Regions from separate parts of the Streptomyces sp. NPDC058000 genome, predicted to be linked through region 3. Evidence: riboswitches for the same ligand, from Rfam matches in the RefSeq annotation. Region 3 holds a riboswitch; each other region holds the start of a gene.
What was found. A riboswitch is a leader RNA that binds a small molecule or an ion and turns the genes downstream of it on or off. The one in region 3 is predicted to bind thiamine pyrophosphate.

Region 1: it holds a riboswitch for thiamine pyrophosphate, as region 3 does, so the genes downstream of both, ACFVT2_RS23005 (thiamine ABC transporter substrate binding subunit) here and thiO (glycine oxidase ThiO) in region 3, are expected to answer to the same signal.
Region 2: it holds a riboswitch for thiamine pyrophosphate, as region 3 does, so the genes downstream of both, thiC (phosphomethylpyrimidine synthase ThiC) here and thiO (glycine oxidase ThiO) in region 3, are expected to answer to the same signal.

Annotation. Positions count from the first base shown of each region.
Region 1 covers NZ_JBHVQS010000024.1:13,918-24,302, forward strand. Annotated here, with positions in the region: partial or broken gene ACFVT2_RS22975 (glycosyltransferase family 4 protein) at 1-902, opposite strand, end outside; gene ACFVT2_RS22980 (glycosyltransferase family 87 protein) at 899-2,131, opposite strand; gene ACFVT2_RS22985 (sensor histidine kinase) at 2,593-3,747, shown strand; gene ACFVT2_RS22990 (response regulator) at 3,741-4,427, shown strand; gene ACFVT2_RS22995 (ABC transporter ATP-binding protein) at 4,482-5,552, opposite strand; gene ACFVT2_RS23000 (ABC transporter permease) at 5,553-7,202, opposite strand; gene ACFVT2_RS23005 (thiamine ABC transporter substrate binding subunit) at 7,256-8,338, opposite strand; TPP riboswitch at 8,441-8,561, opposite strand; gene rlmN (23S rRNA (adenine(2503)-C(2))-methyltransferase RlmN) at 8,596-9,708, opposite strand; gene ACFVT2_RS23015 (phosphatidate cytidylyltransferase) at 9,877-10,385, opposite strand, start outside.
Region 2 covers NZ_JBHVQS010000001.1:356,674-367,058, forward strand. Annotated here, with positions in the region: gene hisC (histidinol-phosphate transaminase) at 1-770, opposite strand, end outside; gene ACFVT2_RS01710 (LacI family DNA-binding transcriptional regulator) at 1,167-2,267, shown strand; gene ACFVT2_RS01715 (metallophosphoesterase) at 2,537-3,580, shown strand; gene ACFVT2_RS01720 (hypothetical protein) at 3,790-4,671, shown strand; gene thiC (phosphomethylpyrimidine synthase ThiC) at 4,826-6,604, opposite strand; TPP riboswitch at 6,599-6,755, opposite strand; gene ACFVT2_RS01730 (YibE/F family protein) at 6,826-8,163, shown strand; gene ACFVT2_RS01735 (SsgA family sporulation/cell division regulator) at 8,302-8,724, opposite strand; gene ACFVT2_RS01740 (IclR family transcriptional regulator) at 8,829-9,605, opposite strand; gene ACFVT2_RS01745 (DUF5326 family protein) at 10,055-10,282, opposite strand.
Region 3 covers NZ_JBHVQS010000087.1:960-9,556, reverse strand. Annotated here, with positions in the region: gene ACFVT2_RS40430 (bacterioferritin-associated ferredoxin) at 1-189, shown strand, start outside; gene bfr (bacterioferritin) at 230-706, opposite strand; gene ACFVT2_RS40420 (sulfite oxidase-like oxidoreductase) at 861-1,481, shown strand; gene ACFVT2_RS40415 (deoxyribonuclease IV) at 1,507-2,406, opposite strand; gene pknB (Stk1 family PASTA domain-containing Ser/Thr kinase) at 2,459-4,432, opposite strand; gene ACFVT2_RS40405 (MerR family transcriptional regulator) at 4,627-5,067, shown strand; gene ACFVT2_RS40400 (thiazole synthase) at 5,133-5,975, opposite strand; gene thiS (sulfur carrier protein ThiS) at 5,985-6,185, opposite strand; gene thiO (glycine oxidase ThiO) at 6,260-7,492, opposite strand; TPP riboswitch at 7,490-7,602, opposite strand; gene ACFVT2_RS40385 (NAD(P)/FAD-dependent oxidoreductase) at 7,746-8,597, shown strand, end outside.

The sequences.
Region 1 (10,385 bases), on a different contig from region 3:
AGCCCGGCGGCCGCCGCCTCCAGGAAGACAATGTCCAGACCCTCAACCACCAGCCCACGTCGTCGGGTGCGGCAGGGCGTAGCGACAGCATCTGCCGCGGCGTAGAACGTCGGGAGGGAACGATGCGGTTGAGCGCCTGCGAAGACCTCGGCCTCGTCCATGGACTCCGTGGTGGCGAGCCTGTGCAGCCGCGGTTCATGGGGTCCACCGCCGACGAGCAGCACCATGGCGTCCGGCATTCGGCGGCTGAGCAGCGGTAGCGCTCGGATCAGCGTGTCCTGGCCCTTCCGGGACACGAACCGGGCCGCGCAGTGGATCGTCCTGCGGCCGGCGAGCCCATAGCGCTCGCGTACAGCACGCCCATCGAGCCCCGGTTGGGAAGCGTCCGTACAGACGCCGGGGACGAGCCGACCCATGCGACCTGCTGCGCCAGGCCCGAGCGCGGCCACTATCGGTGCCCGGGTACTCGCGCCCAGATATGTCGCCACATCCGTCCGCGCGCCGATCTTCCGGAGTAGTGAGCGCGCGTCGGGGGTGCATGCCCACCAGACCTGGTAGCCGTGCCTGGTGGCCGCGGCCCTGGCTACTCCTGCCTCCCTCCGCGGCCGCGCGGCGATCGTTCCGAGCGGTGCCGCGGCCCCGAACCACACAGTGGGACATGCATAACCGCGGGCGAGGTTCATGCCGCGACACGAGACGCGGGATGTGGGCAGCAGCGTCCGGGCCGGATCATGCAACATGGGGCAGGGCAGCGCGGCGTCGTGGTCCGCCGCCCCCGGTTCGGATGACGTGGAGACGACCACCGCATCGTATGGGAAGGGGATGGTCATGGCATGAACGAAGGTCTCGATTCCGTCTTGGCGAGGTGGGAAGTCGTTGGTGACGTTCAGCGTGCGGCTCATCGTGCCGCCTCCTCTCTCGGTTCGGGGTCCACTCGCTTCTGGCCCGCCTCTTCCGCCGCGCCTATGGGGTCGGTCAAGTGCCTTGTACTGCAGCTCCATTCGCGGCCTTCGGCCTGTTGATGGTGCGGGTGGGGGTGGAGGTGGGGGAGAGTGCCGGATCGGTCTTTCTGCGGTGGGCCGACTCGCGTCGCGTCGCTGAACGGAACGCGGGCCGGCGACCGGTGACGGCTCACGCGGGGTGATCCGGTCACGGACTGCGTCAGGCGCGGCCACGCCCAGAACACCAGGGGATAGACGAGGTACCCGAAGCGTGTGGCTGGCATCAGCACCATGGCTAGCGCGAGGCCGATCGCCAGACGGTCGGCCGCCGCCCGCACCGTCCGCGGCGGCCGTATCAGCAGAGAGGCGGCAACACCGATGGCGGCGACCGCCAACAGCACCATCGCGAGGAGTGTCCCGCCGGGAACGTAGGCGGCCAGGAGCCGCCCGGGCAGCGGACTTTCGGCAGGCGACGCCGTCGTCCCCAACCCGAGCGGGAACGCCAGGACGTTCTCGGCGAAGGCCCCAGGGGCTGTGAGCAGGAAGGGGAGAACCGCTGTCGATACCGTCAGCGTGGTCGCAGCGCCGCAGGTGACGGCCTGGCGTCGGCCGTGCCTGGCGGCCACCAGCACGAGCGCGACGGGCACAGCGGGCCAGGCCGTCCACTTCAGCGCTGCTCCGATGCCCAGCAGCAGCCCCGCGCGCCCCGGCTTTCCGCATCCGGCCGCAACCAGGCCCCAGCACATCAGGCCGATCACCGGAAGGTCGATCCCACCGACAGCCACCGGCAGGGCCACCAGCGGGCAGGCCGCGATCCACAGCAGCACAGGTGTGCTGTCGCGGTGGAATACGGCACGGTACCCGAGCCGGCGATCGGACTCGGCCCACGAATGCCGGGCGAGTGCCCTCGCCGCGGCGGCCGTCGTCAGGAAGAAGGTGCCGGCCATCCACCATCGTGCGTCTGTCAGCGGCCCGTCGCCGAACACCGCATGAGGCAGGCCGAAGACCGCCATGCCCGGAAGGTACGGGTTGTAGTCCGCGACCGTAACGGGCGCGGGTACGTACGGACTGCCGGAGTGCAGCAGCAGGTCGCCGGAGCGCTCAACGACCGCGACCTCAAGCTGTGCGCTGCCGTCCAGCACGAGAAGGAGTAGCGGCACGACCACCGAACCCATCACCGCCAGCAGCAACGGAAGTTGACTGGTGACAGCGGAAACCCGTGGCGCGCGCCGCCCTTTCGCGCGAAGTGCCGCGGCCGCCGCCGCGCAGCCGTATCCGACTGCCGCGGAGAGACCCCAGGTGCGGTGTGGGGGAAGGGTGGTGAGGAGTCCCAGGCCGAGTGCGGTGATCGTGCACGCGCCCCATCCCCATGCCTCGTGGCACCTGCGTCCGCCCTGACCGACGTCCCTACGCCGCAGCGGAAGCGAAACCCGCTGCGACTCGCCACATGACGCCAATTCCCTTATTTTGCAAGTCAGTTGAGTCTTCATGATGCTCCCGTCCTCGCCTTGATCACGAGGCTATGGACGGCCGGACCACGGAGCGTCAAACGAGCAACCGAACTTCGACGTCAACCCGTGGCATGACATGCCGGCCATGGATCAACCCGTGCGGCGACGCGGCCGCTTCCACGAACCGAAAAGATAACGGCATGAGCACTTCTCTCCGGCAGCGGCTCCGCGCGTGGGTCGCGTCGCCGGCTTATCCCTGGGCCTCCGGCGGGACGCTCACGGCGTTCGCGGCCGTGGAGCTGGTGGTCGTGCCAAGGCACTCGCCGGTGATCGCGCTGAGCGTGCTGCTGTCCGCGGCGGCGCTGCCGTGGCGTCGTGCGCGCCCGGCCATCGCGGCCCTCTCGGCCGCAGCGGTCCTGGTGAGTTTCGCCGCCGGGACAGACCTCTATATTGCGGCGGCCGTCAGCGGACTCGTCGCGTGCTACACCCTCGGACGCCACCGCGTGGCGCATCCGGCGCTGCTCGTCGGTGCCGGTTCGGCGCTCTCCCTCGCGGCGAATGTCTGGCATATCGCGTCCTGGCATCCGAGGTCGTACTCCGTCGACCTGCTTGCCGAGTGGTTCGTCCTGACCGTGGCGATCCTGGCCGCGGTATCAATGGGTGACGCGGTACGCGCGCGCGAGGAGACTCAGCGCGAGCGGACGGCCGCGCAGGCCCGGCTCCTCGCGATGGAACGGCGTCAGGCCGCCGAGGCCGAACGGGCTTCGATCGCCCGCGAATTGCACGACGTCGTGTCGCACTCCGTCTCGGTGATCGCCGTGCAGGCGGAGAGCGCCACCTACACCACACCGGATCTGTCGCCGCAGGCCCGCGAGGGCTTTCAGCAGATCGCCACGTCTGCCCGCGCGTCGATGGCGGAGCTGCGCCGGCTGCTGGGGGTGCTGCGGACGGACGCCGAGGACCGCACCGGTACGGCGCCCCAACCGACCTTGGACGCGTTGGGCGAGCTGATAGCGCAGCACCGGTCGGTGGGCGGTGAGGTGGAGCTGCGGATCAGCGGTGACCGGGTCGAGTTGCCCACGTCCTGTGAGTTGTCGGCGTACCGCATCGTGCAGGAGGGGCTGACCAATGTCCGTCGGCACGCGCCGGGAGCCCATGCGGTGGTGGAGATCGACTACCGGCCCGACCGGCTGGCGGTGCGCATTGTGGATGACGGGCCGGGCTCACCAGGCGTGGCCCATGCCGGCCATGGCCTGGCCGGCATGGAGGAGCGGGCGGCGTTGCTTGGTGGGAAGCTCACCGCGAGCCCGGGCCCGGACGGCGGCTTTCTCGTAGAGGCGGAATTCCCGTGGTGATCAGAGCAATCGTGGCCGACGATCAGGCCATCGTCCGCACCGGGTTCGTCAACCTCCTGGGAACGCAGGACGACATCGAGGTGGTCGGTGAGGCGGAGGACGGTGTTCAGGCGGTCCGGATCGCCGCGGAGCAGCGCCCCGACCTCGCGCTGCTGGACATTCGAATGCCGCACAAGAACGGTATCGAAGCCGCCCGTGAGATCACTCAGGCGTCCGGCGGTGCCACCAAGGCGCTGATGCTGACGACGTTCGGAGTCGATGAGTACGTGTATGACGCGCTCGCGGCCGGTGCCAGTGGATTCCTCCTCAAGGACACCACGTTCCCCGAACTCCTGCATGCCGTAAGGGTGGTGGCGGAGGGCAATGCGCTGCTGGCGCCCGAGTTGACCAAGCGGCTGATCGCGGAGTTCGTCAAACAGCGGTCGGCGCCGGTTCCCGTGCGCACGGTGCGGGAACTGACCGGCCGTGAGGTGGAGGTGCTCGTCCACATCGCCCAGGGGTTGTCCAACGCGGAAATCGCCGCACGACTGACGATCACCGATCACACCGTCAAAACGCACATCAACCGGCTCTTCGCGAAGATGGGTCTCCGTGACCGCGCCCAGGCGGTGATCCTCGCCTACGAGCTGGGGCTGGTCGTCCCGCAGGGCCGGTGCCCCGACCCTCCCCCGCGCGCCTAGTGGCGCCCGCCCCTTCAGGAGCGATCCATGGCACAACACCGGTACGCGGCACAGTCATTCCGCCGCGTCGTCCAGCACCACCACGTCCTCGGCGGCGAAGGAGACCCCCACCCGCTCCCCGGTCTCAGGCGCCTCGCGAAGTGGGCACGCCGCCTCCACCTGTGGCCCGCTCGCCGGTTGGAGCAGCAACGCGACATGCGTGCCGCGGAACGTCCGGGCCGCGACAGTACAGGGCAGTCCATCCGTCGCGGAGGTCAGCCGGACGCCGGCCGGGCGGACGAGCAGGCGACAGGAACCGTCCGGAGTGCCGTCCGGCACCGGCACCTTGCCCCACGGGGTGGCGGCGGACTCGCCCTGCACAGTCGCCTCGACCACGTTGTCGAAGCCGAGGAAGCGGGCGACGAATGCGGTGGCGGGCCGCTGCCAGACCTCCAGCGGGGTGCCGCTCTGCGCGATCCGGCCGTCCCGCATCACCACGACCCGGTCGGCGAGAGCGAACGCCTCCCCCTGATCATGGGTGACGGCGAGCACCGTCGTCCCCAACTCTCGGAAGAGTCGCCGCAGTTCGACGACGAGGCGCTCACGCAGCCCCCGATCCAGCTGCCCAAGCGGCTCGTCCAGCATCAGCAGCCGCGGGCGTGGGGCGAGCGCACGGGCCAGCGCGACCCGCTGCTGCTCGCCGCCGGACAGCGACGCCACGGCCCTCCGCTCGGCGCCCGGCAGCCCGACGAGGTCCAGCAGTTCGGTGACCGCGCGTTCCTGCTCGGCACGGGGAGATCGCCGCATCCGAAGCCCGAACGCGACGTTTCCCGCGACGTCGCGCTGGGGGAACAACTGGTGGTCCTGGAACATCAGCCCGACGCCGCGCCGGTGCGTGGGCACCCCCGCCTGGTCGCGCCCCTCCAGCAGCACCGCCCCCTCGTCGGCGTGCTGCAGTCCGGACACCACCCGCAGCAGAGTGGACTTGCCGCTCCCGCTGGGGCCCAGGACGCAGACGATTTCGTGCGCGGCGACGTCCAGGTCCACCCCGTCGAGGGCGGGGCGCGCGCCGGGCGTGCCGAAGTGGACGGTGACGCCGTCCAGCCGCAGCATTTCCGGTGCCGTGGTCCCGGCCTGTGCCGTCATCTAGAACTCCCCGGAGTGGTCGGTGCGGATGCGTTCCAGGGCCAGCAAGGCGCCCGCGCACACCACCATCAACATGGTCGACAGGGCCATCGCCTGGCCGTAGTTGAACTCCCCCGCGCGGCCCAGCAGTCGTGTGACGGCCACCGGCAGGGTCGGCTGGTCCGGCCGTGCGATGAAGACGGTCGCGCCGAACTCGCCGAGCGATACGGCGAAGGCGAAGCCTGCCGCGATGAGCAGCGCCCGCCGGACCATCGGCAGGTCCACTTCGCGCCAGACCTGCCAGGGCGAGGCGCCGAGGACGGCCGCTGCCTCCCGCAGCCGGCTGTCGACCGCCCGCAGGACGGGCAGCATCGTGCGGACGACAAACGGCACGCCCACCAGGGCCTGCGCGAGTGGCACCAGCCACCAGGAGGCCCGCAGGTCCAGCGGCGGCTTGTCGAGGGTGATCAGGAAACCGAAGCCGACGGTCACGGCGGAGACCCCGAGGGGCAGCATCAGCAGCCCGTCGAAGCCACGCAGGAGCCGGGTGATCATCGGTGTCCGCCCGGACGGACCGGTCTCCGCCCGGGAGCGGGTGAGTGCGGCCGCCGCCAGGCCGCCGATCAGGAGGGCGATCGCGGTGGCCGCCGCGCCGTAGGCGAGGGAGTTCCAGAGGGCGTCGAGGGGGGCGACGGCAAAGGTGCTGTCGGCGGACGCCGCGTCACGCAGCGTCTCGTAAAAGACCAGCCCGTAGCCGTCCGGCCCGGCGAAGGACCGCTCGACGAGCACGGCGAGTGGCAGGACGAGCAGCACGGCGATGAGGGCGAGCGTGCCCCACAGCAGCGCCCATTGGCCCGGGCCGTGCGGGCGGCGAGCGGTCCGGGAGGCGTCGACGAGTCGCAGGGTGGATTCGCGGCGTCGCACGGTCCAGGCGTGCAGCGCCAACAGGCCCAGTACGGCCGCGAACTGGATCAACGTCAGGACGGCGGCGGTGGGCAGGTCCAGGAAGTCGGCGGTCTGCCGGTAGATCTCCACCTCCAGCGTGGAGAAGGTCGGCCCACCCAGGATCTGCACGACTCCGAAGGAGGTGAAGGTGAAGAGGAACACCATCAGCGCCGCGGCGGCAACGGCCGGGCCCAGCGCGGGCAGCGTCACCTTCCGCCAGGCCGCGAACCGTCCGGCTCCCAGGACCCGTGCCGCCTCTTCCTGACGCGGGTCGAGCTGGGCCCAGAGTCCGCCGACGGTACGGACGACAACCGCGTAGTTGAAGAAGACGTGCGCCAGCAGGATCGCCCATACCGAGGTGTCCAGCCGAACGCCCCACAGGTCGTCCAGCAGTCCACCCCGTCCGACCAGCGCCAGGAAGGCGGAGCCGACGACGACGGTGGGCAGGACGAACGGCACCGCCACCACCGCCCTCAGCAGTTGCTTGCCGGGGAAGTCGAAACGCGCAAAAACGTAGGCGCCGGGCAGGGCGACCAGCAGCGTCAACGCGGTCGAGGCGGCGGCTTGCCACAGGGTGAACCACAGCACGTGGAGGACGTCCGGATCACCGAGCACCGCACTGAACCGGCCGAGCTGCCACTGTCCGCCGTCCTTCAGCCCCCGGCCGACGATCACGGCGACCGGGTACGCGAAGAACACCGCGAAGAAGGCGAGTGGCACGGCCATCAGCCCGAGCCGTACCGCCGTTCCTCGCGCGGGCCCCCTGCGGCGGCTGCGGGCTACTTCAGAACGAGCGAGGACCACTGCTTGATCCACTGGTCACGGTTCTTGGCGATCGTCTCCGGTGCGAGCGCCGCCGGCTTGTCGATCTTGGCGCCGTAGCGGGTGAACAGCTCCGGCTCCTTGGCGTCCGTGCGTGCCGGGTTGACGAACATCTGCAGCGGCATGTCCTCCTGGAACTTCTTCGACAGGAGGAAGTCGAGCAGCGCCTTGCCGCCCTTCTCGTTCTTGGCGCCCTTGAGCAGACCGCCGAATTCGATCTGCCGGAAGCAGGTGCCGGTCGCGACGCCGGTCGGGGCCTCCTTGGGGGCGGGGTTCTTGCCCATGACCTCGGCGGGCGGGCTGGAGGCGTAGGAGACCACCAGCGGCTTGTCCCCCTTGCCCTTGCCGGCGGCGGAGCCCGAGAAGCGCTCGTTGTACGCCTGCTCCCAGCCGTCGACGACCTCGACACCGTTGGCCTTGAGCTTCTTCCAGTAGTCCGGCCAGCCGGCTTCGCCGTGGGTGGCGATGGTGCCGAGTTGGAAGGCGAGCCCCGGAGAGGAGGTGGCGGAGTTCTCCGTGACGAGCAGCCCCTTGTACTGCGGCTTGAGCAGGTCGTCGAAGGTCTGCGGCGGCGCGAGCTTGTGCTGGGTGAAGTAAGCGCGGTCGTAGTTGACGCAGATGTCGCCGTAGTCGAGGGGCGTGACCCGGTGGGCGCCCTTGTCGAGCTGCAGGTCGGCCGGGACGCCGTCCAAGCCCTTGGCCTTGTAGGGGGTGAAGATGCCGGCGTTCAGGCCGCGCGAGAGCAGGGTGTTGTCGATGCCGAAGAAGACGTCGCCCTGCGGGTTGTCCTTGGACAGGATCGCCTGGTTGACGGCTTTGCCGGCGTCCCCGCCCCTGAGCACCTTGACCTTGTAGCCGCTTTCCTTCTCGAAGGCGGCCAGGACGGACTTGGAGGCGTTGAACGAGTCATGGCTGACGAGCGTGACGGTCTTGGCGTCGGCGCTGCTGCCGCCGGTACCCGAGCTGCCGCACCCGGCGAGTGCGGTCATACCGGCCGCGGCAGCCAGCGCTGCCGCGGTGATCCTGCTGGTGGTGCTCACTGATTCCTCCTGGCTGGCCAGGAAGAGACGCGGCCCCGCCCGGTGTCCGCTGCGTTCTGCGTCGGTGACGTTCGGCAACGGACGGTGGGCGGGGCGCAACAGCATGAGTGACGACCGAACTTCCTACCCGGAATGACCCGGGCGAGGTTCAAGGGTCTGCGGGCGCCGTAGGGCTACGACGTGTCCGCACTCTCAGCGCTGTGGCGCTCCCCTGTCGGAATGTGCATTTGTTCGACGACACCGTACCAGCGGGTGGCTCAGCGCTCCGAGGCGGCGAGCTGTCCGCACGCACCGTCGATCTCCTGGCCCCGGGTGTCCCGAACGGTCACGGGCACGCCGTGTGCCTCGATGGCCCGCACGAACGCCAGCTCGTCCTCGGGCCGCGAGGCGGTCCACTTCGAACCCGGCGTCGGATTGAGCGGAATGAGGTTGACATGGACCCGCTTGCCCTTGAGCAGCCGTCCCAGCAGGTCACCGCGCCATGCCTGGTCGTTGATGTCGCGGATCAAGGCGTACTCGATCGAGACCCGGCGACCGGACTTCTCGGCGTACTCCCACGCCGCGTCGAGCACCTCGCGGACCTTCCAGCGAGTGTTGACCGGCACGAGGGTGTCCCGCAGCTCGTCGTCGGGCGCGTGCAGCGACACCGCGAGCCGGCACTTGAAGCCCTCGTCGGCGAACCGCAGCATCGCCGGGACCAGCCCGACCGTGGAGACGGTGATGCCGCGCTGGGAGAGGCCCAGCCCGTCCGGCTCGGGGTCGGTCAACCGCCGGACGGCGCCGACCACCCGCTTGTAGTTGGCGAGCGGCTCGCCCATGCCCATGAAGACGATGTTGGACAGCCGCGCCGGCCCACCGGGCACCTCGCCGTCGCGCAGCGCCCGCATCCCGTCGACGATCTGGTGCACGATCTCGGCGGTGGAGAGGTTCCGGTCCAGGCCGGCCTGTCCGGTGGCGCAGAACGGGCAGTTCATACCGCAGCCGGCCTGCGAGGAGATGCACATGGTGACCCGGTCCGGGTAGCGCATCAGGACGGACTCGACGAGGGTGCCGTCGTGCAGTCGCCACAGGGTCTTGCGGGTGGTGTCGTCGTCACACGAGATGTGCCGCACCACCGACATCAGGTCCGGGAGCAGCTCCGCCGCCAGCTTCTCGCGCGCCGCGGCGGGGATGTCGGTCCACTCCGCAGGGTCGTGCGCGTAGCGGGCGAAGTAGTGCTGCGACAGCTGCTTGGCGCGGAACGGCTTCTCGCCGATCGCGGCCACCGCCTCGCGGCGCTCCACCGGGCTGAGGTCGGCGAGGTGCCGAGGGGGCTTCTTGGCGCCGCGGGGGGCGACAAACGTCAGTTCTCCCGGGGCGGGGCGGGCCATGAGCGGAAACTCCTCTGCGCAACGAGGCCGGGCGGCTTCTGCCGACGCGGAACCAGGGGCCGGACAGAGCCGGAACCAGGAGGCCTCACGGATCACCCCCGCGGTCGCGGGGGCGGAAAGGGCGCGCCGCGAATGTGCGACGCGCCCTTCAAGGGTAACCGGCGGCGCTCAGCCCGATCCCACGAAGATCACGAATAGCAGCCAGACCACGGGGGCGGTCGGCAGCAGGGAGTCCAGTCGGTCCATGATGCCGCCGTGGCCGGGCAGCAGGGTGCCCATGTCCTTGATGCCCAGATCCCGCTTGATCATGGATTCGCCGAGGTCACCGAGGGTGGCGCTGACCGCGACCGCGAGGCCGAGCAGCAAGCCCTGCCACCAAACGCCATCCTTGATCAGGAACTGCATGCACAGCGCGCCCGCCGCCATCGCGAAGAGCACCGCGCCGACGAGTCCCTCGCGGGTCTTACCGGGGCTGATCCGCGGCGCGAGCTTCTTCTTCCCGAAGCGCCAGCCGACCGCGTAGGCCCCGGTGTCACTGACGACCGTCAGCAACAGGAAGGTCAGCACCCGCTGCGGCCCGTCGTCCGCGGCCGCCAGCATCAGGGCCACGAAGGTTGCCAGGAACGGGACGTAGAAGGCCGCGAAGACTCCGGCGGTGACGTCCCGGAGGTAGTTCT
Region 2 (10,385 bases), on a different contig from region 3:
AGCTGGCTGACGCCGAACGGCACCGCCGTCTTGCGCAGCGCGGCGGCCACCTCCGGGTGCGCCACCGCGAAGCCCAACCGCAGCCCCGCCAGGCCGTACGCCTTGGAGAAGGTGCGCAGCACGCACACATTGGGACGGTCGCGGTAGAGCTCGATCCCGTCCGGCACGTCCGCGTCGCGGACGAACTCCCGGTACGCCTCGTCCAGCACCACCAGCACATCGTCCGGCACCCGGTCCAGGAAGGACTCCAGCTCCGCACGGCGCACGACGGTGCCGGTGGGGTTGTTGGGGTTGCAGACGAAGATCAGCCGGGTCCGTTCGGTGATCGCCGCCAGCATCGCCTCCAGATCGTGCACCTCACCGGAGGTGAGCGGCACCCGCACCGACGTCGCACCGGAGACCTGGGTGATGATCGGGTACGCCTCGAACGACCGCCAGGCGTAGATCACTTCGTCCCCGGGACCGGACGTCGACTGGATCAGCTGCTGGGCCACGCCGACCGACCCGGTGCCGGTCGCCAGGTGGTCCACCGGCACCGAGAACCGGTCGGCAAGCTCCGCCATCAGGCCCGTGCACGCCATGTCGGGGTAGCGGTTGAACGATCCGGCGGCCGCCACCGCGCTCTCCAGGACGCCCGGCAGCGGCGGGTAGGGGTTCTCGTTGGAGGACAGCTTGTAGGTGACCGGACCGCCGGTCGCCGCCGGCCGCCCCGGCTTGTAGGTGGGAATACCGTCCAGCGCAGCACGCAGCCTCGGGGTCTTCTCGCTCACCGCAGGTCCTCCTCAACCGTCCCTCTCGACTCCAATACTGCACACCTTATGAGGATTGCCCCGTCCGGCGTCAGGCCCTGAAGGGACAGTCCTTCCGCGGGCTCCACCGTGGCGAGCGCCGGGCGCGCATCCCTGGGGGCGCGCTATGCAGAACCCCGCGCGCCGGTGGCTCGCTCCGTGGCGCGCATCCCTCGTCAAGGTGACTTGAGACCTCTTCGAGACCTGGGCGGATCGCCAGGCGGGGCACTCATCCCTCCCATAAAATGATCACTAAAATAAGCAACACCCTTGCATTGCAAGGTAATTGATGGCACGTCACCATGCAGAAACGTGCCTTCTCTCCGTCGTCGTCGGTCACCCGCGAATGGCCGTACCGAGCCCTACTATCGGCTCGCCATGACAGCAGCAGGGAAGCACCAGGTGGGCCGGTCGACCGGTCGCCGACTGGGACGCGCGGGCATCCGGGACGTGGCCGCCGCAGCCGGTGTATCGATCACGACTGTCTCCGACGCGCTCAACGGCAAGGGCCGGCTTCCGGATGCCACCCGTAGCCATGTCCGCGAGGTGGCCGATCGGCTGGGCTACCGCCCGTCCGCCGCCGCCCGCACGCTCCGTACCGGCAAGTCGGGCCTCATCGGCCTGACCGTGACCACCTACGGGGATGAACCTTTCACCTTCACCGAGTTCGCGTACTTCGCCGAGATGGCCAGAGCCGCCACCTCCGCCGCGCTGGCCCGCGGCTACGCACTGGTCATCCTGCCCGCGACCTCCCGGCACGACGTCTGGTCCAACGTCGCCCTCGACGGCACAGTCGTCATCGACCCGGCCGACGGCGACCCCGTCGTCACCGAGCTCGTCCGACACGGCGTCCCCGTGGTCTCCGACGGCCGCCCCGGCGGCTCCCTCCCGGTAACCGGCTGGGTCGACAACGACCACGAGGCGGCCGTCCTCGGCCTGCTCGACCACCTCGCCGAGGCCGGCGCCCGCCGCATCGGCCTGCTCACGGGCACCACCACCGACACCTACACCCGACTGTCGACCACCGCCTACCTGAGCTGGTGCGAGCGGATCGGCCAGGACCCGGTCTACGAGTCCTATCCCGCGTACGACCCGCGGGCGGGCGCCGTGGCCGCGGACCGACTGCTGGCCCGCCCGGACCGGCCGGACGCGGTCTACGGGCTCTTCGACCCCAACGGCACCGATCTGCTCGCCGCGGCCCGGCGCTACGGTTTGCGGGTACCGGACGACCTACTGCTGGTCTGCTGCAGCGAGTCGACCGTCTACGCCACCACCGAGCCGCCGATCACCACGCTCTCGCTGAAGCCGCGGCGCATCGGCACCGCCGTGGTCCAGATCCTGATCGACGCCATCGAAGGGCTCGACGGCAGCTGCCCGGTCGAACAGGTGATACCGACCGACCTGATCGTGCGGACCTCCTCACAGCGCCGCTCCCCACGGACGACGGTCAGCCCGCCGCGAGGCCCGGCCGGCGACTGAGTGCGCCCCGGCACGGCGGGCCGGGGCGCACCGACGAACTCCGGGCGCCCGCTCCGCCGAGGAAAAAACAGGGTGATCCCGGGAGAAATCCATCGCGAACGCCGGGCTTCGCAGGATTGATCACCCCCGGGTGCGTCACAACCCGCGAGCGGCGTTCCTATGATGGGCGCACGACACCGCGGACCGCCGTCGACCAGGCAAAGGTCCGAGAGGTGCACGGCGGCGCAACGGTGGAGGGGTCGATGACTCAGGGGGCCAGTCAGGGACCCATGGTGTGGACCATGGGGGCACAACCTCCGGCATCCGTTCCGCCACCCGCGGCGCCCTCCGGAGCGCCGGCCGGACCGCCGCTCCAGGCACCCGTCGCACCCCCGGTGCAGATGCCCGAGGAGTACACCCCGACCGCCCGCGACCTGCCGGTCATCGGTCGTACGGACACCCTCATCGACCACCCCTCCGTGCTGCCGGCGCAGGAAGGGGCCCCCGCGGCCGACGGCCTGGGCCCGCTGTACGTCGTCGGCGACGTGCACGGCTACTACGACGAGCTGCGCGCCGCGCTGGCGGCCGAAGGGCTGATCGACGCCGACGGCACATGGGCGGCCGGCAACGCCCGGCTCTGGTTCCTCGGCGACTTCACCGACCGCGGCCCGGACGGCATCGGCGTCATCGACCTGGTCATGCAGCTCTCCGCCGAGGCCGCGGCGGCCGGCGGCTACTGCAAGGCCCTGATGGGCAACCACGAGCTGCTGCTGCTGGGCGCCAAGCGGTTCGGCGACACCCCCGTCCAGTCCGGCGCCGGCACCGCCTCATTCCAGGCGGCCTGGCTCCTCAACGGCGGCCAGAAGACCGACATGGACCGGCTGGAGGACCACCACCTCCAGTGGATGGCCCGCCTGGACGCCGTGATGGAGGAGGACGGGCATCTGCTCGTGCACTCCGACACCACCGCCTACCTCGAATACGGCGACTCGATCGAGGCGGTCAACGACACCGTCCACGACGTACTGACGCGCAGCGACGCCGACGAAGTCTGGGACCTCTTCCGCAAGTTCACCAAGCGGTTCGCCTTCCGCGACGAGGCCGGCGCACAGGCCGTCCGCGAACTGCTCGACGCCTACGGCGGCAACCGCGTCGTGCACGGCCACAGCCCGATCCCGTACCTGCTGGGCGAGGTCGGCGCGGAGGACGGCGAGGGCGAGGGGACCGCGGTGGCCGGTCCGCACGTCTACGCGGACGGTCTGGCCATCGCCATGGACGGCGGTGTCACGATGGCCGGAAAGCTGCTGGTATGCCAACTCCCGCTGGCCGGCTGACGCTCCGGTCAACGGTCAGGCACCACTCCGGCGGGTGACCGAGCAGGACGGAATCCGGTCGCGGCAGTACGCAAATTCCGCAAACTCTCTGTCACCCCGCGCCGGAGGCGCTCTACCATCGGTCTATCCGTAGCAGGCTCTCCTCCGTTTCCGCCCGGCGCCCGGCCCAGGCCGGCCCGTACGGCCCTACGGAGCTTCGGGGGATCCACATGAACAGCGCTCCGCACCTGCTGAACGAGGACCGCGCGGAATTCGCGCGGATCCTTGATGAGGCGCTGCGTACCGCCGAAACCCGCCCGGACGAGCTCACCGCCGTCACCGGAAACCGGCTCAGCACCGAGCAGTTGCGCATGATGGCGCTCAGCGCGACCAGCGCGATCGCCGCCTGCGCGACGGCCGAATACGAACGCTACATACAGCTGCGTACCGCGCTGCGCGCACCGACGTCCGCCGTTTCCGGCGCCGGTGGGGGCGGCCCGTCAGCGGACCAGACCTCTGACGAGCGCACCGGACCGGCCACCGAGGACGACGAGGCGGCCGCCGAAACGGCCGGCTTCGGGGTTGCCGCGATGGCCACCGTCCTCGTGCCGGTGCTCGCCGGGATCGCGGCCGTGCTCTTCCTCGTCATCGGCTATGTGCTGCGCGCCGTCGACCCGGACCCGGCCGTCTCCCGACCGCTGGTCAGCGTCGGCTGGGTCTTCGCGGGGCTGGCCGCCGCCGGCGCGCTGGTCGCCATGGGCTGCGTGGTCGTCACCGCGCTGCGCAACGGCACGACGCGGGACGCCGCGGCCGAGGAGCGGGCCGCCGCGCTGGACAGCGCCCACGACGCCTGGCAACAGGCCCTCCTGGACCGCGGGCTGCTGCCCTTCCTCCGCGAGGCCCTGGCCGATCCCGCGGCCGACCCCGCGGACGATCCGGTCCGGTACGTCCCCCGTGCCGTGCCGGCGCCCGAGCGCCGTACCCCCACGCTCGGCTACACCCGCCCGCGGTTCACCAGTCCCGACGCCGGCACGTCCTGGTCCCGGCCCCGCTACTCAAGCCCGGACTTCACCAGCCCGGACTACGGCGGTCCCGAGAACCGGCCGGAGTAGGCACCGGCGCAGCGGTGCGTCGTGGTGCCCGGCAACGGACGGACGGCCCGAAGGCGCACGCGACGCGCGTCTTCGGGCCGGTCCCGTTCCGTACCGCTGAGCGCTCCGCCCGGTCGGACCGGTCCGCTCAGTTCGTTACGCCCGCCCTGTCCGTTCAGTCCGCGATCGGCAGGTAGACGCGGTTGCCGGCCGCCGCGAACTCCCGTGACTTCTCGGCCATTCCGGCGTCGGCGTCGATCGCCAGGGCACCGCCGTGCTCGCGACGGATGTCTTGGGAGATTTTCATCGAGCAGAACTTCGGCCCGCACATCGAGCAGAAGTGGGCCGTCTTGGCCGGTTCCGCGGGCAGCGTCGCGTCGTGGAAGGCGCGGGCGGTGTCCGGGTCGAGGGCCAGATTGAACTGGTCCTCCCAGCGGAACTCGAAGCGGGCGTCGGAGAGCGCGTCGTCCCAATCCTGGGCGCCCGGGTGGCCCTTGGCGAGGTCCGCCGCATGGGCCGCGATCTTGTACGTGATGACGCCGGTCTTGACGTCGTCGCGGTCCGGGAGGCCCAGGTGCTCCTTGGGCGTGACGTAGCAGAGCATCGCGGTGCCCCACCAGGCGATCATCGCGGCGCCGATACCGGAGGTGATGTGGTCGTAGGCGGGCGCGATGTCGGTGGTGAGCGGGCCGAGCGTGTAGAACGGGGCCTCCTCGCAGATCTCCTGCTGGAGGTCGATGTTCTCCTTGATCTTGTGCATCGGGACGTGGCCCGGGCCCTCGATCATGGTCTGCACGCCGTGCCGCTTGGCGATGGTGTTCAGCTCGCCGAGGGTCCGCAGCTCGGCGAACTGCGCCTCGTCGTTGGCGTCCGCGATGGAGCCGGGACGCAGGCCGTCACCGAGGGAGAAGGTGACGTCGTAGGCGGCGAGGATGTCGCAGAGCTCTTCGAAGTTCGTGTAGAGGAAGGACTCCTGGTGATGCGCCAGGCACCAGGCCGCCATGATCGAGCCGCCGCGGGAGACGATGCCGGTCTTCCGGTTGGCGGTGAGCGGGACGTAGCGGAGCAGCACACCGGCGTGCACCGTCATGTAGTCGACGCCCTGTTCGGCCTGCTCGATGACGGTGTCCTTGTAGATCTCCCAGGTCAGCTCCTCGGCCTTGCCGTCGACCTTCTCCAGCGCCTGGTAGAGGGGGACGGTGCCGATGGGCACGGGGGAGTTGCGGAGCACCCACTCGCGCGTGGTGTGGATGTTGCGGCCGGTGGAGAGGTCCATGACCGTGTCGGCGCCCCAACGGGTCGCCCAGGTCATCTTCTCCACCTCCTCCTCGATGGAGGAAGTGACCGCGGAATTGCCGATGTTGGCGTTCACCTTCACCAGGAAGTTCTTGCCGATGATCATCGGCTCGATCTCCGGGTGGTTGACGTTGGCCGGCAGCACCGCCCGGCCGGCGGCGATCTCGTCCCGTACGAACTCGGGGGAGACGTTCTCGCGGAGGGCGACGTACTCCATCTCCGCGGTGATCTCGCCACGCTGGGCGTACGCGAGCTGGGTGGCCGGGGTGCCGGCCCGGCCACGGCGCGGCTGACGCGGCCGGCCGGGGAAGACCGCGTCGAGGTTCCGCAGGCCACCGCGCGGTGAGGTGTGCTTGACCCCGTCGTCCTCGGGACGCATCGGGCGGCCCGCGTACTCCTCGGTGTCGCCGCGCGCGATGATCCAGTTCTCCCGCAGCGGCGCCAGCCCGCGGCGGACGTCGGTTTCGATATTGGGGTCGGTGTACGGCCCTGACGTGTCGTAGAGCGTCACGTCCTTGCCGTTGGTGAGGTGCACCCGCCGGACCGGGACCCGGAGGTCCGGACGCGATCCGGAGACATAGCCCTTGTGCCAGCCGATCTGCGGCTTTTCGCCGTCGGTCGAGCCGTTTTCAGGCGTGCGTGCATCCTGCAGAGTCATGTAGACCCAACTCCCTACGCCGGCATTACCCGGTAACAGGTTCGGCGGTCGACGCAGCGGCTTCCGTCATCCGGTGTTTCACGTGAAACACCGCTGGGACGGAGGTCAGCGCCCTCTCAGCCCGGTGCTCCGAGCTCCCGCGATTGCAAAGGTGCCACCACGGTAGCGGCCGATGCCGCGGTGTGAACAGGGGGCCCACGGGTTCTTGCGATGATCGGGCGGTGAGCCCTCCCGAAGCCCAGCACCTCGCCGCCGGCCCTGCGCACACGCACAGCCACGGGCCGGCCGCCCCCGTCTCCCGGCATCTGCGCAAGGTCATCGCCGCCGTCCTGATCCCGTTCGCGGCCGCGGTCGCGGTCGGTCTGATCGTCCTCTGGCCCGGTGGCGCGCCGTCCCACAAGCCGTCGGGGGTGGGTTTCGACCAACCCACCGAGAAGGCCCGGATCACCAAGGTCGAGGAGGTGAACTGCGCGGCGGTACATGCCGAGCAGCAGCCGCAGCCCACCGCGCCCGGGGGCCAACCGCCGGCCGCCGGCGCGTCCCGCGACAAGCCCTGCGAGCAGGCGACGGTCAAGGTCACCACGGGGGAGAACGCCGGCCGGACCTTCCAGACGGTGGTGACGCCGGACGCCCCGCGGCACTACACGACCGGGCAGGACGTGGTCGTCTCCTACTCCCCCAAGGCGCCGAGGGATCTGCAGTATGCGGTGACCGACGTCGACCGCACCGTTCCGATGTGGGTGCTGGCCGCGATCTTTGCCGTTGCGGTGGTGATCGTCGGGCGGCTGCGCGGGGTGCTGGCGCTGGTGGCGCTGACCACCAGCTTCGGCCTGCTGACGCTGTTCATCCTCCCGGCGATCCTCCAGGGCTCCGATCCGCTGGTGGTGGCGATGGTCGGCGGCAGCGCGATCATGCTGATCGCGCTCTACATGTGCCACGGGCTGACGGCCCGTACCTCCGTGGCGGTGCTCGGCACCCTCGCCTCCCTGCTGCTCATCGGGCTGCTGGGCTCGATCTTCACCCGCTGGGCGCTGCTGACCGGCAACACGGACGACACCACCGGTCTGGTGCACGGGCTGTACCCGAACATCGAGATCCGCGGTCTGCTGCTGGCGGGGATCATCATCGGCTCACTGGGGGTGCTCGACGATGTGACGGTGACCCAGACCGCGGCGGTCTGGGAGCTGAAGGAGGCCGATCCGTCGGCGGGTTGGCGCAAGCTGTACGGCGCGGCGATGCGGATCGGGCGGGACCACATCGCGTCGGTGGTGAACACCCTCGTCATGGCCTACGCGGGCGCCGCACTGCCCCTGCTCCTGCTGTTCTCGATCGCACAGAGCAGCGTCGGTACGGTCGCCAGCAGCGAGGTGGTCGCGGAGGAGATCGTCCGCACCCTCGTGGGCAGCATCGGGCTGGTCGCGTCGGTGCCGGTGACCACGCTGCTGGCAGCCCTGGTGGTCTCGGCGGATCGTCCGGTGCCGGGCGGGACGGGGCGGGTGCCGGCCATCGGGGGACGCGGCGGGCGGCGCGCGGCGCACGGGCGACGCCGTAAGCACTGAGCGCGCAGCGCGGAAGCGAGACGGGCCGAGGGGGGAAGGGTCGGGCGGGCGAAGGGCGTTGGGGCGACAGGGCAGGGACGATCGGCAGCTGGCCGGGCGGCGGCGACAGGGGGAGTGAACGGGCTGTGGTCGGCGGTATCAGCCGGCCGGAGCCTCCGTAAGGATCCGGTCCAGCGCGGCCTCCAGGGTGTCGCAGACCTCCTCCTTGCCGAGCGGAACGATGCGGTCCGTGCGATCCAGGAAGGCGATCAGCGGCGGTGCGCTGGCCCGGAAGAGAGCCCGCTCGGCGCCGACCTGAAGGCTGATGTAGACATCGCTGAGGTGCTCGGGGGAGGACGGCTCGACCCGGACGTCCCCCTCGCCGGCCGGCCGGCTCAGCCCGTCCAGCAGCAGTTCACGGCCGAACACCCAGGTCACGGGCGCATCCCCGGGGAGATCGAAGGTGAGCCGGACGGCGTAGGGATCGGCGCTGTCGAATTCCAGCTCCACCGGGATCCGGAAGGCGAGCTCCTCCGAGACCAGGAAGCTCATGATCACTTCTGCCTGAACCGTGTCGTTCATCAACCACTGCCCCGCGCTTGATCGGAGATGGCCGGGAATCATCCCTGGAAGCCCTATTGACGCCATCGTCGGTCACATGCAGGCAGATCACAAGGAGTGAGTTTTCAGATACTGATAGAGAAGGCGAGTGTCGTTAGTACCGTCTCCGCCATTTTCCGTAGTCGTTCCGTAACTGCATGCAATCGGTGCGCTTCCGTCGCAGGAAGAGAAACCGCCAGTGTCGCGGCGGCGGAGCCGACCCGGATGGGAATCGCCGAGCACACCGTGCCCAAGGCATATTCCTGGCGATCATAGGCAACTTGGCCGCGACGCACCGTAGCCAGCCGATTCAGCAGATCACCCTCGGAACGCACCGAAAAGGGCGTCATCGACTGCACCGGATAGCGGGCCAAGTGCTCTTTCCGGGTCGCTTCGTCGAGCTGCGCCAGGAGGCACTGCCCGATCGCATGGGTGTGGGCGGTGGAGCGGAAGTCGGCCCATTCCTCGACGGGCGGCCGCGCCGGATCGTCGGTTATCGCCACCACCTCCACCTCGCCCTCGCGGTAGACGGCGAAGTAGACGGCGGCGCCGAGTTCGCGGCCCGCCACGGCCAGCGCATCGGCCAGCCGCCGGCGCTGCCGCCGTCGGGCCCCCGCCCGACCGATGGACTCGGCGCCCTCGCCGATGACGAAGACGCCGTTCTCCCGGCGCAGATAGCCCTCGTGGGTCAGCGTTCGCAGCAGGTGATAGGTGGTGGGAAGCGGAAGTTGGGCCTCCCTGGCCAGTTGCTTGGCGGGCGCACCGTCGGTGTGCGTGGCCACCGCTTCCAGGAGCCGCAGCGCCCGCTGCACCGACCCGATCAGGGTGGGGTGCGAGCCGGATTCGTCGTTGCCGATCACCAACGCAACCCCCAGGTCCGAGCGCCATGGTCCCGCGGCCCCGGCCACGGGATCCGCTCCCGCGACCGTGCGTCTCCCCTGACGTCCGACGCGATGCCCGGCCCGATCGCTCGGTATTTTCCGGAACGTCAACGTCCGGAAGACGCCTGCGTCCGCACTGTAACCCGGGCGATCCGGCACAGGAGCCGAAAGTCCTGGAGTTAACCCGGCCTTGAGCGCCTCCCCGGACCCGATGACGCTACGGAGCAAGCTACACACTCTTGGTGAACAGGTGGAACGCTGTGGACGCCGACCGTACGAGAATGACCGGCGGACCGGATTCCGATCCCCGTTCGGCCTCGCCGCGGGAGTGTCGAGCAGCGGCCCCGAACGCCGGACGCCCTGCTCCCGGGCGGGGGCAGGGCGTCTTCGGACGGTGCGGGTCGGAGTACCGGTCGCGCTCGGGGCTCGGCCTACCAGTCGCTCTTCGACGAGGACGAGGACGAGGACCCGGTGAACCTGCGCACGAGGTAGATGACACCGGCGATCAGGGCCGCCGCGATCAGCACCTTGAAGAGCAGGCCGATCAGGAAGCCGAGCGCGGCGGTGATCAGTCCGCCGAAAACGACGATCAGGATGACGGGCACCACGACCCAGGTGACCCACCACGGAAGCCCTGCGAGTATCCCCTTACCAGCCACTGCTCTGCCCTTCTTTCTGTCTTGCGCGCTGTTGTCGGCCTGTGCCGCTCCGGTGGCACCGTCCGCGTGCTCCGCGTCCGTCGCGCCGCGTCTCCGGTCCCCT
Region 3 (8,597 bases):
CGCATCCAGGCGCTGCTGGGTCGTGGCGCGTGCCCCCGTCGCGAGCTGATCGACAGTGGTGTCCCCGACGCGCTGCGGTCGGAGTCCGAGTCATGGGGCCAGGCGCCCGACGCGCGGGGCGCGGCATCCGGGCCGCTGGCCGCGGAGGTGGCCGCACCGGGGCCCGCGGACCTCCGGGCGGCCGCGTAGCCCCCTGGGGCGCCCCGCCGGTGCGCACCGTACTGGGCCGTCAGCTCGGCTGCTCGATCAGCTGGGCGATGTAGAGCGCTTCCCCGAGCTTCTCGACCAGTTCCAGCTGGGTGTCGAGGTAGTCGATGTGGTGCTCCTCGTCGGCGAGGATGTCCTCGAAGATGTTGGCCGAGGTGATGTCCCCCTTGGCGCGCATGACCTCGATGCCGCGCTTGAGCCGGTCGATGGCCTCCACCTCGACCTGCCGGTCGGCCTGGAACATCTCGGTGACGGTCTGGCCGATGCGGACGTGGAACAGCCGCTGGTAGTTCGGCAGCCCTTCGAGGAAGAGGATGCGGTCGGTCAGCACCTCCGCGTGCTTCATCTCGTCGAAGGACTCGGCGCGGGTGTACTTCGCGAGCTTCGGCCAGCCGAAGTTCTCCTGCATCTTGGCGTGCAGGAAGTACTGGTTGATCGCGGTCAGCTCGGCGGTCAGCTGCTCGTTGAGGAATTCGATGACCTCGGGGTCGCCCTGCATGGCTGCGGGCCCCTTTCACGCGAGTTCTGGGCAAGTGCCGCGCATCCTCGCACCGCGCCAAGCGGCCGTCCAGTAAGTTCACACTTAGTACGAGTTGCCCGATTCCGTCCCGCCCTGGTCATCGGCACCCTTCGGGGTCTGACACCATGGGGGCATGGGTCAGCCGGAGAGTCGCGAAGAGGAGCCTGTGCTGCCTCCGGGACAGCGGCTACAGCGGGGCTGGCCAGTGACCCACTACGGACCGGTCCCGAAGTTCCGCCCCGAGCGCTGGGAGTTCCGGGTCTTCGGCGCGACCGCCGACGGCGCCAAGCACTGCTGGACGCACGAGGAGTTCACGGCCCTGCCGTACACCACCGTCGTCGCCGACATGCACTGCGTCACCAAGTTCAGCATGCTCGGCGCCGAATGGGGCGGCGTGCTGACCCGGACCATCCTGGAGCTGGCGCCGCCCGCGCCGGAGGCCACCCACGTGATGGTGTGGGCCGAGTACGGCTTCAGCTCGAACCTCCGGCTCACCGACTTCGGCGCGGAGAACTGCCTCTTCGCCACCCACCGCTCCGGCGAACTGCTCACCGCCGAACACGGCTTCCCGGTCCGGCTCATCGTGCCGCACCTCTACGCCTGGAAGGGCCCCAAGTGGGTCCGCGGCATCGAGTACATGACCGCCGACCGCCGCGGCTTCTGGGAGGAGCGCGGCTACCACAACCTCGGCGACCCCTGGCAGGAGCAGCGCTACTCCTACCAGGAGGAGCCGGGCGAGGGCCCGGAACTCTAGAGCCGCCCGCCGGTCCGGTATCCGCTCAGGGCACCCGCAGCTCCTTCAGCCGCGCCACGTCCGCGGCATGGCCCTCCTCGCCGCCCGGGGTCTCGATCACCAGCGGGACGCCGCTGGTCGCGGGGTGGGCGAACAGCTCGGCGAACGGTTCCGCGCCGATGTGGCCGGCGCCGATGTTCGCGTGCCGGTCCTTGTGCGCGCCGACCACGTCCTTGGAGTCATTGGCGTGGATCAGCTTCAGCCGGCCCTCGCCGGTGACCTCCACCAACTCGTCCAGCAGCGCCTTCATGCCACCCGGCGCCGCCATGTCGTGCCCGGCCGCGAACGCGTGGCAGGTGTCCAGGCACACCCCGAGCCGCGGATGCCGGTCCAACGCGTCGAAGTACGGCCCCAGATCCTCCGCCAGCGAGCACAGCGAGGCGCCCTGGCCGGCCGTTGGCTCCAGCAGCAGCCAGGGGTCGTCGTCCCGCGTCAGCTCGTCCAGCAGCGGTCGCATCTCCGCCCTGACCTGCGCCAATGCTGTCTCCCGTGGACGCCCGCCGGTCGCCGAACCGGTATGCACGACCACCCCGAGCGCGCCGATGTCCCGGCCACGACGCAGCGAGTGGCGCAGCGACACCACGGACTTCTCGACCGTCGCCGCGGTGTGCGACCCGAAGTTGATCAGGTACGGCGCGTGCACGTAGGCGGGGATGCCCTCCTCGGCGCACGCCGCGCGGAACGCCGCGTCCTGCTCGGGATTGCCGGGCGGGGTCGCCCAGCCGCGCGGATTGGCGACGAAGACCTGGACGGCCTCGCAGCCGATCTGCCGGGCGTACGGCAGGCCGACCTTGGCCAGGCCGCCGGCCACCGGCACATGGCCGCCGACCGGATTGCGTGCGCGGGCGCGCTGCGCGGCGCCCTCGGGGGACAGGGGAGTACTCACCCTCCCAGGGTGCCAGGTGCCCCGCGGCCGCCCGCAGGGCACCTGGGCGGAACTACAGCGCGCCCTTCAGCCGGATGGTGATCGTGCTGCCCTTGGGCGCCTGTGCACCGGCCGCGACCGACTGGGACGCGACGCTGTCCTGCGGGAACAGGAACGGCTTGTCCACCGTGACCTTGAAGCCGAGGTCGGTCAGCGCCTTGGTGGCGTCCGCGGTGTTCTTGCCGCCGACGTCCGGGACGGTGACCATCTCCGGGCCCTTGGAGAGCGTCAGGGTGACGGTGTCGCCCTTGCCCAGCGTGGTACCCGCGCCGGGCGACTGGCGGGCCACCGCGTCCTTGTCCTGCGGTGCGAAGACCGGCTGATCGGCGAACTGGACCCGGAAGCCGGCCTGCCGCAGGGCCGCCGCGGCGTCCTCCCTCGCCGAACCGACCACGTTCGGCACGTCCGCCGGCGCGCCCCGGCTGACGGTGAGCGCCACCGCGGTGTCCGGCCGCCGGGTGCTGCCAGCCGCCGGGTCCGTACGGATCACCGACCCCTTGGCGACCTCGTCGCTGAACGCCCGGGTCTCGGTGCCCGGCACCAGGCCCAGGTCGCGCAGCTTGCGCCGGGCGTCCGCGAGCGGAGTGCCGGCCAGGTCGGGGACGGCGACCTTCTCCGGGCCGCGCGAGATGACCAGGGTGACCGTGCCGTTGCCGCGGATCCGCAGGCCGGTTTCCGGATCCGTCGCCATCACGTGGCCGCGTTGGACGTTGGCGCTGAAGCCGCGCTCCACCTTGATCCGCAGTCCCGCGTCGTGCAGCGCCTTCTGTGCCTCGGCCTGCGTCATGTCCAGTACTGCCGGGACGTGGGTGAACTGGCCGACGTTGATGTACCAGATGCCGGTGCCGAGGCCCAGGACCAGCAGCACGGCCGCCACGATCGTGGCGGTCCGCCGCCGCCGGACCCGCCCGTCGGCCGGTGCCGCGGGCGGTGTGGGCGGGGGCCGCAGCCGGGTGGTCCGGCCGTCCGCAGGTGCGGCGTCCGCCGGCGGCATCTCCAGTCGGCTGGTGCGGTTCAGCTCCGCCTGGCCCTCGACGGGCAGCGCGAGCTGTACGCCCGCCGGGCGCGGTATCACGTCGGTCCGCTCGTCGTCCGCGGTCGGCTCCTTGGCCTGCGGCGGGACGAGGTCGAGCTGTGCGTCGGTCAGCTGCGCGCGGGCCGAGCGGGCCCGGGCGAGCAGCGCCACCGCGTCGTGCGGGCGCTGCTCGGGGGCGCGGGCGGTGGCCGCCGCGACCAGCTCGTCCAGCTCGGGTGCCAGGCCCGGCACCAGCTCGGAGGGCGGGGTGACGTCGTCGTGCAGGTGGCTGTAGAGGATCTGCGCCGCGGAGCCGCCGGTGTGCGGCTTGCCGCCGGTGAGCATCTCGTAGAGCACCACGCCGCAGGCGTAGACGTCGACCCGGGCGTCCGCGGTGCCGTGCTCCATCTGCTCGGGGGCGAGGTACGAGACGGTGCCCAGGACCGAGCCGGTGGAGGCGGTGGTGTGCGTGTCCACCGCGCGCACCAGGCCGAAGTCGGCGACCTTGACCCGGCCGTCGTCGCCGATCAGGACGTTCTCCGGCTTCATGTCGCGGTGCACCAGGCCGGCGCGGTGCGCGGCCCCCAGCGCGGCCAGGATCGGCTCCAGGATGTCCAGCGCGGCCCGCGGCTGGAGGGCGCCGCGTTCGCGCAGCACATCGCGCAGGGTGCAGCCGGCGACGTACTCCATCGCCAGATAGACGTAGGTGCCGTCGGTGCCCTGGTCGAAGACGCCGACCACGTTCGGGTGCGAGAGCCGGGCGACGGACTTGGCCTCGCGGATGAAGCGGTCGACGAACGCCCCGTCCACGGCCAGGCTCGGGTGCATCACCTTCAGGGCGAGCACGCGGTCCAGCCGGGTGTCCACGGCCTGGTAGACGGTGGCCATGCCCCCGGCGGCGATGCGCGCCTCGACGCGATAGCGACCGTCGAGCAGCTGGCCCACGAGAGGGTCCTGCAACGTCGTATCCACGGCAGACGAGTCTACGAGCCCGAACCGACACCCCGGACGCCCCGGCCGCACCTGCCCGGGAACGCAGCGGAACCGTGACAACGGGGCGGACGGCGGTCCGGGGCCCGGCGCGGAATAATCCGGACCCGGCGGTGGTCGCACGAAGGGGTGGCGCCCGCGGCCGCGACGCCACACCGCACCAGAGGGGGGACCTGATGACGACGCTCCAGATCGGCGCGCTGGCCCGGCGGACCGGCACCACCGAGCGGCTGCTGCGCTACTACGAGGAGCAGGGGCTGCTCAACCCCCGGCGGACGGCCGCCGGCTACCGCGTCTACCAGGAGGCCGACGTCGCCCAGGTCCGCCGGATCCGCACCCTGCTGACCTCCGGGCTGAACACCGCCACCATCGCGCAGGTGCTGCCCTGTCTGCGGGACGACGACGGTCGGCTGGTGCCCACGTGCCCGCAGCTGGTCGGCGAGCTCCACCGGGAGCGCGCCCGGCTCACCGGCTCCATCGAGGCCCTGATGGCCTCCCGGGACCTGCTGGACGAGGTGATCACCGCCGCGCCGTCGGAGTTCACCGCCCCGCCGGAACTCGCGGACGGGGTCGGGGCGGCGGCGGACCGGGTGGGCGCGGCCGCCGGACCGGCCTGAGCCCGCCGCCCGCCCCCACTTCCACGGCGCCGCGGACCCGGCCACGATCCACCCGGACCGGCCCCCTAGAAGGCCGGCCGCTCCGGGTCCAGCTCCGCGACACCGTCGATCGGCGAGGACGCCAGCGCGAAGTGGCGGCGGGGGATCCGGCCCGCGCGGTGGGCCAGCCGGCCCGCCTCCACCGCGTGCCGCATCGCCGCCGCCATCAGCTCCGGTTCCTGCGCCCGGGTCACCGCCGACGCCAGCATCACCGCCGCGCAGCCCAGCTCCATGGCGAGCGCGGCGTCCGAGGCGGTGCCCGCGCCCGCGTCCAGGATGACCGGGACGCCCGCGCGCTCGGTGATCAGCTGGAAGTTGTGCGGATTGCGGATCCCGAGGCCGGAGCCGATCGGCGAACCGAGCGGCATGATCGCCGCGCAACCCACGTCCTCCAGCTTCCGGGCGAGGACGGGGTCGTCGTTGGTGTACGGGAGGACGGTGAAGCCGTCGTCCACCAGGGTCTCGGCGGCGTCCAGCAGCTCCACCGGGTCGGGCAGCAGGGTCCGCTCGTCGGCGACGACCTCCAGCTTGACCCAGTCCGTGCCGAGCGCCTCCCGGGCGAGCCGGGCGGTGAGCACCGCCTCGCCCGCGGTGAAGCAGCCGGCGGTGTTCGGCAGCACCCGGATCCCGTTCCGTTGCAGCACGGACAGCACCGAGCCCTGCACGGTCGGGTCCAGCCGCCGCATGGCGACGGTCGTCAGCTGGGTACCGGAGGCCAGCAGCGCGCGCTCCAGGACGCCGAGGCTGGGCGCGCCGCCGGTGCCCATGATGAGCCGGGACCGGAACGCGGTGCCGGCGATGGTGAGCGGGTCGGCGTCGGCGGTGGGTGCCACGGGGGAGGTCCCCCGCTCCACTGCGGTGTCGGCCATGGCCATGATTCAGCCTCCCTGCACGGCGGTGAGCACTTCGACGCGATCGCCGTCGCCGAGCGCGGTGGTGGACCACTGGGTGCGTGGCACCACGGTCTCGTTGACCGCGGCGGCCACCCCGGCCGACGCCCGGGACAGCGTGGCGACCAGCCGGTCGAGGGTCAGCCCGCCCGGGATCCGGCGGGCCGCCCCGTTGACGGAGACGGACACCGTGGGGCCGTCGGGGGCGTCAAGGGCATCGGGAGTAACGGGGCTGCTGGGGGTGCCGGGGGTATTAGGGGCACTCATACGGGCTGCTCCTCAAGGGCGCGGAGGCGCGCTGCCCCCTGGGTGAGGGGGGAGAAACGCGCGGGGGAGAAGGGGCGGGCCTCTTCCGGGACGGTTCCGGTGGCCAGCACCTCAGCCATCACGTCACCGGTGACCGGCGTCAACAGGACACCGTTGCGGAAGTGGCCGGTGGCCAGGTGGAGGCCGGGCAGCTCGGTCGGCCCGAGCAGCGGCGCGTTGTCGGGGGAGCCGGGACGCAGCCCGGCGCGGCTCTCGGTCAGCGGCAGCTCGGTGATGCCCGGGACCAGCTCGTGGGCGTCCCGCAGCAGCTCGTAGACGCCGCCCGCGGTGACCGTGGTGTCCCAGCCCAGCTCGTCGCTGGTGGCGCCGAGGACCAGTTCACCGCTCTCCCGGGGCACCAGGTAGACGGGATTGCCCCGGACCACGGCCCGTACGGTGCGGGAGAGGAACGCCTGGCCGCCCGGGGGCGGGTTCGGCAGCCGCAGTCGCAGCACCTGTCCCTTGACGGGCCGCACCGGCGGCCGCACCGCCTCCGGGACGCCGGCCAGCCGACCGCTGTGGCTGCCCGCGGCCAGTACGACCTGACCGGCCGCCAGCCGCGTCCCGTCGGCGAGTTCGGCGCCCGCGGCGCGCCCGCCGGCGGTCGTCAGGCGCTCCGCCGACGCCCGGTGGAAGACCACCCCGGCCCGCTCGCAGGCGGCCAGCAGGGCGCTCGTCAGCCGCCGCGGATCGACCTGGTGGTCGCCGTCCACCCGGAGGCCGCCGCGCACCCCGGGGGCGAGCATCGGTTCCAGTCGGCGGCACTCGCGCCCGGTCAGCCACTGCGAGTCCAGACCCGAGCGGACCTGGAGGGCGTGCAGCTCCCGTAGGTGGGCACGGTCGTCGGCGTCCAGCGCGACGGCCAGGGTGCCGCACCGCCGGTAGCCGATCCGCTGCCCGCTCGCCTCCTCCAGCTCCTCCGTGAAGCGTGGATACCGGCGCGCCGAGGCCAGGTTGAGCCCCAGCAGGGTCTCCTCGCCGTAGTGCAGTTCGGTGACGGCGGCCAGCATGCCGGCCGCGACGGCCGCCGCGCCGCCGCCGGGCGCGGGGTCCGCCACCGCGACGCGCAGTCCGCGGCCGGCCGCCCGCCAGGCGGTGACCAGCCCGATGATGCCGCCGCCGATGACCAGCACATCGGGGTGCCGGCCGTCCGGCCGCGGCGGGTCCGATGGTGTGGCAGATGGATGCATGGGCGTCCAGCCCCTCCCTTCGCCGGCATGACCCGGATCAGGTTCGTACGGTCGGAGGCCGTCCAGCCTCCCTCTCAGCCCGGTCCGTCCGGGCTCCCGCGAGTGCGTGCAGCCGCCACCCTAATACGGGCCGCGACGCGTCGTAAGGGAGCGCCCGGGGACCGGACCCCGCCGCCACGGTGCATGACGCTGTGTCAGAGATCTCCTTGCGCGCTGCTGCGGGCCGCGTCGTCCGCCGTCCTAAAGTGAGTGGGTGAGCGAGCAGAGCAAGTCTCCCCAGGCCCCTGACCGCACGCCGCGCGTGGTGATCGCCGGCGCGGGGATGGCGGGTGTGCAGACCGCCGTGGCCCTGCGCGAACAAGGCTGGCGCGGCGCGATCACGCTCCTCGGCGACGAGCCCCACCAGCCCTACGACCGCCCCCCGCTGTCCAAGGCGGTGCTGCTCGGCAAGGCCGACGGCTCCGCGTTCGACATCGACTTCGCCGGCCTCGGCATCGACCTCCACCTCGGCAGCCCGGTCACCGCACTGCGCCCGGACGCGCACGTCGTCGAGACCGACCGGGGCCCGATCCGCTACGACCACGCCGTCATCGCCACCGGCGCCGAACCGATCCGGCTCCCCGGCAGCGAGGGGCTGGCCGACGTCCACCTGCTGCGCACCCTGGACGACGCCGAGCGGCTGCGGCCGGTGCTCGCCGCCCAGCACCGGATCGTGGTGGTGGGGGCCGGCTGGATCGGCGCGGAGTTCGCCACCGCCGCCCGCGAGGCGGGCTGCGAGGTCACCGTCGTCGAGGCCGCCGACCACCCGCTGGCCGGCGCCCTGCCCGCCGAGGTCGCGGCGTACATGACCGGCTGGTACGCGGACGCCGGAGCGGATCTGCGTACCGGCGTGCGGGTGGACTCCGTCGCCCCCGGCGCGGTGACCCTCGCCGACGGCACCACCCTGCCGGCCGACGCCGTCGTGGTCGGGGTCGGCGCCCGGCCCGCCACCGCCTGGCTGGCCGGCTCCGGCGTCGCCCTCTCGCCCGCGGACGGCTCGGTCCTGGCCGACGAGCGGCTGCGCACCTCCGTCCCCGACGTCTACGCGGTCGGCGACTGCGCCTCC